2 linked regions of the Piscinibacter gummiphilus genome follow. Each later gene encodes a partner of the first gene's protein in a complex. Links are inferred from orthologs where the notes say so. Each region holds a gene or a part of one and is shown on either strand. Other genes may lie near its edges. The genes, in order: A4W93_RS02530 and pabB.

Evidence for each region.
Region 2: the proteins of A4W93_RS02530 (region 1) and pabB are in contact, whole or in part, in a solved structure (PDB 8RP0), measured with the Escherichia coli proteins. The link is inferred for Piscinibacter gummiphilus from one-to-one orthologs.

What each region holds. Positions count from the first base shown.
Region 1 is NZ_CP015118.1:581,679-584,887, forward strand. The notes cover bases 6-2,902. They hold A4W93_RS02530 (aminodeoxychorismate/anthranilate synthase component II), read left to right. Parts: upstream 6-1,107; coding sequence 1,108-1,698; downstream 1,699-2,902. Other genes in these bases: trpE (anthranilate synthase component I), read left to right, coding at 6-1,106; trpD (anthranilate phosphoribosyltransferase), read left to right, coding at 1,700-2,740; trpC (indole-3-glycerol phosphate synthase TrpC), read left to right, coding at 2,737-2,902. In the rest of the region: more of trpE, read left to right, coding at 1-5; more of trpC, read left to right, coding at 2,903-3,209. UniProt on the Escherichia coli protein: Part of a heterodimeric complex that catalyzes the two-step biosynthesis of 4-amino-4-deoxychorismate (ADC), a precursor of p-aminobenzoate (PABA) and tetrahydrofolate.
Region 2 is NZ_CP015118.1:6,369,410-6,372,716, forward strand. What follows is about bases 146-3,140. They hold pabB (aminodeoxychorismate synthase component I), read right to left. Parts: upstream 2,345-3,140; coding sequence 947-2,344; downstream 146-946. Other genes in these bases: A4W93_RS29220 (AsmA family protein), read left to right, coding at 146-960; A4W93_RS29230 (chorismate--pyruvate lyase family protein), read left to right, coding at 2,362-2,871; bioA (adenosylmethionine--8-amino-7-oxononanoate transaminase), read left to right, coding at 2,868-3,140. In the rest of the region: more of A4W93_RS29220, read left to right, coding at 1-145; more of bioA, read left to right, coding at 3,141-3,307. UniProt on the Escherichia coli protein: Part of a heterodimeric complex that catalyzes the two-step biosynthesis of 4-amino-4-deoxychorismate (ADC), a precursor of p-aminobenzoate (PABA) and tetrahydrofolate.

The sequences.
Region 1 (3,209 bases):
TCGGCTACGACGCGGTGCGCTACATCGAGCCGCGCCTGGCCGGCACGGTGCTGCCGGGCGGCATCGACACACCCGACATCCTGCTGCTGCAGTGCGAGGAACTGGCCGTCATCGACAACCTGTCGGGCCGCCTGCACCTGATCGTCTACGCCGACCCGGGCCAGCCCGAGGCCTACGTGAACGCGCAGCGGCGCCTGGCGCAGCTGGCGGACCGGCTGCACGACAGCGTCGTGGCGCCCACCGTCAAGCGCGGCACGGCCCACCCGGTGGAGCGCGGCTTCGCGAAGGACGACTACATCGCCGCCGTGCTGCAGGCCAAGGAGTACATCGCGGCCGGCGACATGATGCAGGTCCAGATCGGCCAGCGGCTGCAGAAGACGTTCACCGAATCGCCGCTCAGCCTGTACCGCGCGCTGCGTTCGCTGAACCCGTCGCCCTACATGTACTTCTACGACATGGGCGACTTCCAGATCGTGGGCGCGTCCCCCGAGATCCTGGTGCGCCAGGAGCACACGCCCGAGGGCGACAAGGTCATCATCCGGCCGCTCGCCGGCACCCGCCCGCGCGGCACCACGCCCGAGGAGGACAAGGCCCTCGAGGTGGAGCTGAAGGCCGATCCGAAGGAGCGCGCCGAGCACGTCATGCTGATCGACCTGGCCCGCAACGACATCGGCCGCATCGCCAAGACGGGCAGCGTGAAGGTGACCGAGGCCTTCGTGGTCGAGCGCTACTCGCACGTGATGCACATCGTCAGCAACGTCGAAGGCCTGCTGAAGGACGGCATGACCAGCCTCGACGTGCTGCGCGCCACGTTCCCCGCCGGCACGCTCACGGGCGCGCCGAAGGTGCGGGCCATGGAGATCATCGACGAGCTGGAGCCCGTCAAGCGCGGCATCTACGGCGGCGCCTGCGGCTACCTGAGCTTCGCGGGTGACATGGACGTGGCCATCGCGATCCGCACGGGCATCGTCAAGGACGGCAAGCTCTACGTGCAGGCCGCGGCCGGGGTCGTGGCCGATTCGGTGCCCGAACTCGAATGGAAGGAGACCGAGGCGAAGGCCAGGGCCCTCCTGCGCGCCGCCGAACTCGTCGAGGAGGGCTTCTGACATGCTGCTCATGATCGACAACTACGACAGCTTCACCTTCAACCTCGTGCAGTACTTCGCCGAGCTGGGTGAGGACGTGCGCGTGTTCCGCAACGACGAGATCACGCTCGAGGGCATCGCGGGCCTGAACCCCGACCAGCTGGTGCTGTCGCCCGGTCCCTGCTCGCCGAACGAGGCGGGCGTGTGCGTGCCGGCCATCCGCGAGTTCACCGGCAAGCTGCCCATCCTCGGCGTGTGCCTGGGGCACCAGTCCATCGGCGCGGCGCTCGGCGGCAACGTGATCCGCGCGCAGAAGCAGATGCACGGCAAGACCGACGTGATCACCACCGACCGCAAGGGCGTCTACACCGACCTGCCCGAGCGCTTCACCGTCATCCGCTACCACTCGCTGGTCATCGAACGTTCGAGCCTGCCGGCCGAGCTGGAGGTCACTTCCACGTCCGAGGACGGCGAGATCATGGGCGTGCGCCACACGGCGCTCGCGGCCACGAAGAAGCCGCTCGAAGGCGTGCAGTTCCACCCCGAGTCCATCCTGACCGAACACGGCCACGCGATGCTGAAGAACTTCCTGAACGCCACGCGGGGGAGCTGAGATGAACATCACCGACACCCAGGCGCTGCAGCGGGTCATCGAGCACCGCGAGATCTTCCACGACGAGATGCTGGGCCTGATGCGCCGCATCATGACGGGCGAGATGTCGCCCGTGATGGTGGCTGCGCTCGCGATGGGGCTGCGCGTGAAGAAGGAGAGCATCGGGGAGATCACCGCGTCCGCGCAGGTGATGCGCGAGTTCGCCACGCCCGTGCCCATCGCCGACAAGCGCAACCTCGTCGACCTGTGCGGCACCGGCGGCGACGGCGCGCACACGTTCAACATCTCCACCGCGTCGATGTTCGTGGCGGCCGCGGCCGGCGCGCGCGTGGCCAAGCACGGCGGGCGCAGCGTGTCGTCCAGCACCGGCAGTGCCGACGTGCTGGACGCGCTGGGCGCCAACGTCAACCTGACGCCCGAGAACGTGGCCCGCTGCCTCGAAGAGACCGGCATCGGCTTCATGTTCGCGCCGAACCACCACGGCTCGATGAAACACGCCGCCCCCATCCGCAAGGAGCTGGGCGTGCGCACCATCTTCAACATCCTCGGTCCGCTGACCAACCCGGCCGACGCGCCGAACCAGCTGATGGGCGTGTTCCACCCCGACCTCGTGGGCATCCAGGTGCGTGTGCTGCAGCGCCTGGGCTCGGACCACGTGATGATCGTGCACGGGGTCAACGGGCTCGACGAGATCTCCATCTCGGGCGAGACGCTGATCGGCGAACTGCGCAATGGCGAGGTGCGCGAGTACGCGGTGCACCCGAGCCAGTTCGGCCTGGCCACGGCCGAGATGGCGGCGCTGAAGGTGTCGGGCAAGGAGGAATCCGTGCGCTGCATCGAGCGGGCGCTGGCCGACGAGGCGGGCCCGGTGCGCGACATCGTGCTGCTGAACGCGGGCGCGGCCCTCTATTGCGCGAACGTGGCCGACTCGGTCGCCGACGGCATCGAGCGCGCGCGCGACGCGGTGGCGTCGGGCAAGGCGAAGGCCAAGCTCGCGCAGTTCGTCCACACCACCCGGCAACTCCAGCCGTCGAACCCATGAGCGACATCCTCGACAAGATCGTGGCGGTCAAGCGCGAGGAGATCTCCGCCGCCCGCCGCCACCGTGACCTGCCCTCCCTGCGCCGCGACGCCGAAGGCCGCACCGACACGCGCGACTTCGTCGGCAGCCTGCGCGGCAAGATCGCCGCCGACCACGCCGGCGTGATCGCCGAGGTGAAGAAGGCGAGCCCGAGCAAGGGCGTGCTGCGCGAGAACTTCGTGCCGGCCGACATCGCCGCCAGCTACGAGCGCCACGGCGCCGCCGCGCTGAGCGTGCTGACCGACCGCCAGTTCTTCCAGGGCGAAACGGCCTACCTCGAGCAGGCCCGCGCGGCCTGCGCGCTGCCGGTGCTGCGCAAGGACTTCATGGTCGACGCCTACCAGGTGTACGAGGCGCGCGCGATGGGTGCCGACTGCATCCTGCTGATCGCCGCCTGCCTCGACGACGCGCTGATGGTCGACCTGGAGGC
Region 2 (3,307 bases), 5.8 Mb from region 1 along the record:
ACGGACCAGTGGCACTTCACCGACGTGCGCGCCGACGTCGGGACATCCGACGTGGCCGGCGAACTGCACTACAACGCCCATGCCGACCGGCCGTACCTCGAGGCGACGCTGACGAGCCGCACCACCCGCATCGAGGACGTGTGGCCCGAGCGCGAACAACCCTCCGCCCCGTCGGAGGGCGGGAAGGCCGACGACGACTCCCCGCCGCTGCGCGACTTCGACGGCGAGGTGACGTTGCTCGTGCGATCGCTGCACGTGTCCGGCCTGCCCCCGCTCAGCCAGGTGCGCGTGAAGGCCCACCTCGACGACGGCCTGCTCGACCTGTCGCCGGTGCAGTGGCAGCTCGCGGGCGGCCAGGCCCAGGGCCTCGCGGTCTACGACACGCGCCAGCGGCCCGCCACGCTGCGCGCCGAACTCGCGTGGCGCAACCTGCGGCTCGAACAGCTGCTGCCGCCACTGCCCGACGACGGCGAGGCCACGGGCCCGGTCTCGGGCGAGTTCAAGCTCACGAGCCACGGCGCCTCGGCCCGCACGCTGCTCGCGAACGCCACCGGGCGTGCGACCGCGCTGCTCAAGGGCGGCCGGCTGTCGGCGGGCCTCGACGCGCGCCTCGCGCTGAACGGCGGCAAGCTGCTGCGGGCCGCGATGGGCGGGCCGGCGGACGTGCCCATCCTGTGCGCGCGTGCCGACGTCCAGCTGAAGGACGGGCAGGGCGAGGTCTTCCCGCTGCTGCTGGACACGGCGCAGACCCGCATCGACGGCCGCGGCCGCGTCGACCTCGCGAAACGCCACGTCGACCTGCTGCTCACGCCACGGCCGAAGCAGACGGCGCCACTCTCGCTCGACCGCTCGCTGCACGTGACCGGCACGCCCGACAAGTTCGACGTGGCGCTCGTGAAGCAGGAGGCCATCGAGCCGCAGGTGGCCTGCGACGCGCCGGCGGCGGTCAAGCCGCGCTGATCCGCCCGGACAGCACCTCGACCAGCAGCCTCCCCTTCGCGAAGGTCTCGTCGAGTTCGGACTGCGGCAGCGAGTCGGCCACCACCGCACCGCCCACCTGCACCATCACCCGCCCGCCGGCGATCACCGCGGTGCGGATCACCACCGACAGGTCCATCGCGCCCGACGCGTCGAGGTAGCCGATGGCCCCCGCGTACGGGCCGCGCCGCACGGGCTCCAGCGACTCGATGATCTCCATCGCCCGCACCTTCGGCGCCCCGGTCATCGAGCCGGGCGGCCAGCAGGCACGCAGCAGATCGGCGGCACCCAGGCCCTCGCGCAGGCGGGCTCGGATGGTCGACACCATCTGCCAGACGCTCGGGTGCGGCTCGATCTCGAACAGGCGCTCGACCGCGACGCTGCCGGTGTCGGCGACGCGGCCCAGGTCGTTGCGCATCAGGTCCACGATCATCACGTTCTCGGCGCGGTCCTTCACGCTGGCGGCGAGGTGGTCGCGGCGGGCCTCGTCGTCCGCGGGGTCCGCGCCGCGCGCGAGCGTGCCCTTGATCGGACGGGCCACCACGTCGCGGCCGGACAGCTTGAGGAAACGCTCGGGCGAGACACTCGCGATCGCGAGGTCCGCGCTCTCCAGGTAGGCCGAGAACGGCGCCGGGTTCGCCGCGGTCAGCCCCGTGTAGAGCGCCCAGGGGTCGCCGTCGAACGCGCCTTCGAGACGGTGCGACAGGTTGGCCTGGAAGATGTCGCCCGCGGCGATGTAGTCGAGCACCCGCTGCACGTCGGCGAGGTACGTGGCCGGCGGCGTGCGCGAGACGAGCGGCGCCGCCTGGAAGGCGCCGGGCGCGGGGTCCGGTCCGGCGGCGCGCTCGCGGGTCTCGGCCCACACGGCCTCGCGGCCGGCGGCACCGGTCCAGTCCCAGTGCGTGGTGGCGTCCCACCAGCGGTCCGCCGCGTGGTCGTAGGCCAGCACGTGGTCGCACAGGTGCAGGCGCAGCCGGGGCAGGGCGGGGTCGGCCGCCGCGATCACGGGCAGCCGCTCGACGTGGCGAGCGAGGTCGTAGCCGATGAACCCGGCGAGGCCCCCCGCGAACGGCACCGCATGCGGCACGCCGTGGGCGATGCGGCCCAGCACCGCGCGCAAGGCGTCGAACGGGTCGCGCCAGGTGTCGAGCAGCACCCCGTCGGCGCGGCGCAGCGTCGTCTCCTGTTCCCCGGTCTCCAGCGTGGCCACCGGCGGACCGGCCACGCAGGACCAGCCGGACAATCCCGGCATCGCCTTGCTGCTTTCCAGCAGCACCGCGTCGCCGCGGCCGCGCAGGCGCGCGCACACCGCCTGCGGCGACGCGGTGAGGTCAAGGGGTACGATCCTGGGCGTCAACTTCGGCAACACGAGATCCTGGGCGCATGAGTGTAGAGCGACAACTTTTCCCCTCCGACCCGCGTCACGCCCCGCTGCTGCGGGCGCTGCTGGCGCTGGACGGATCCACGACGCGGGTGTGCGAGGCGCTGGCCCAGCGTCCCGTCACCGTGCAGCTGCACCACCAGCGGCAGACCACCGACGTGCCCGTGGCCGTGCGCGAGCAGCTCGGCGGCGACCGCTGGCTGGAGCGGGTCACCAGCCTGCACGCGCACGGCCGCGTGATGATGGACAACCTGTCGTACACGCGCCTCGACGCCGTGCCCGACTGGTTCCTGTCGGGCCTCGACGCCGGCCAGGCGCCGGTGGGCCACCTGCTCGGCAAGCTGTTCGTGCAGCGCGAGGGCATGCCCGGGTCCGCCGACGTCGCCCAGGCGCTGTGGTCCCGCGTGGGCCTGCCCGACACGCGGGCCAGCCGCTGCTACCGCGTCGTCACGCCCGAGTCGCCGCTGATGCTGATCTTCGAGGTCTACCGCGATGGGATGGTGCAGCGATGAGCCCCTTGACCGAACGCAGCCTGAAGGCGGTCTGGCACCCCTGCAGCCAGATGAAGCATCACGAGACCGTGCCGCTGCTGCCCATCGCCCGCGCCGAGGGGCCCTGGCTCGTCGGCACCGACGGCCGCCGCTACCTCGACGGCATCAGCTCGTGGTGGGTGAACCTCTTCGGGCATAACCACCCGCACATCGTGCAGGCGCTCACCGAGCAGCTCGGCACGCTGTCGCACGTGATGCTGGCCGGCTGCACGCACGAGCCGGTGGTCGCGCTGTCCGAACGCCTCGCGGCCCTCACGGGCCTCGGCCACGCGTTCTACGCGAGCGACGGCGCCGCGGCCACCGAGATCGCGCTGAAGATGAGCGCGCATTACTGGCGCAACCGCGGCCGCGCCGAGAAGTGCCGCTTCATCGGCCTCGAACACGGCTACCACGGTGA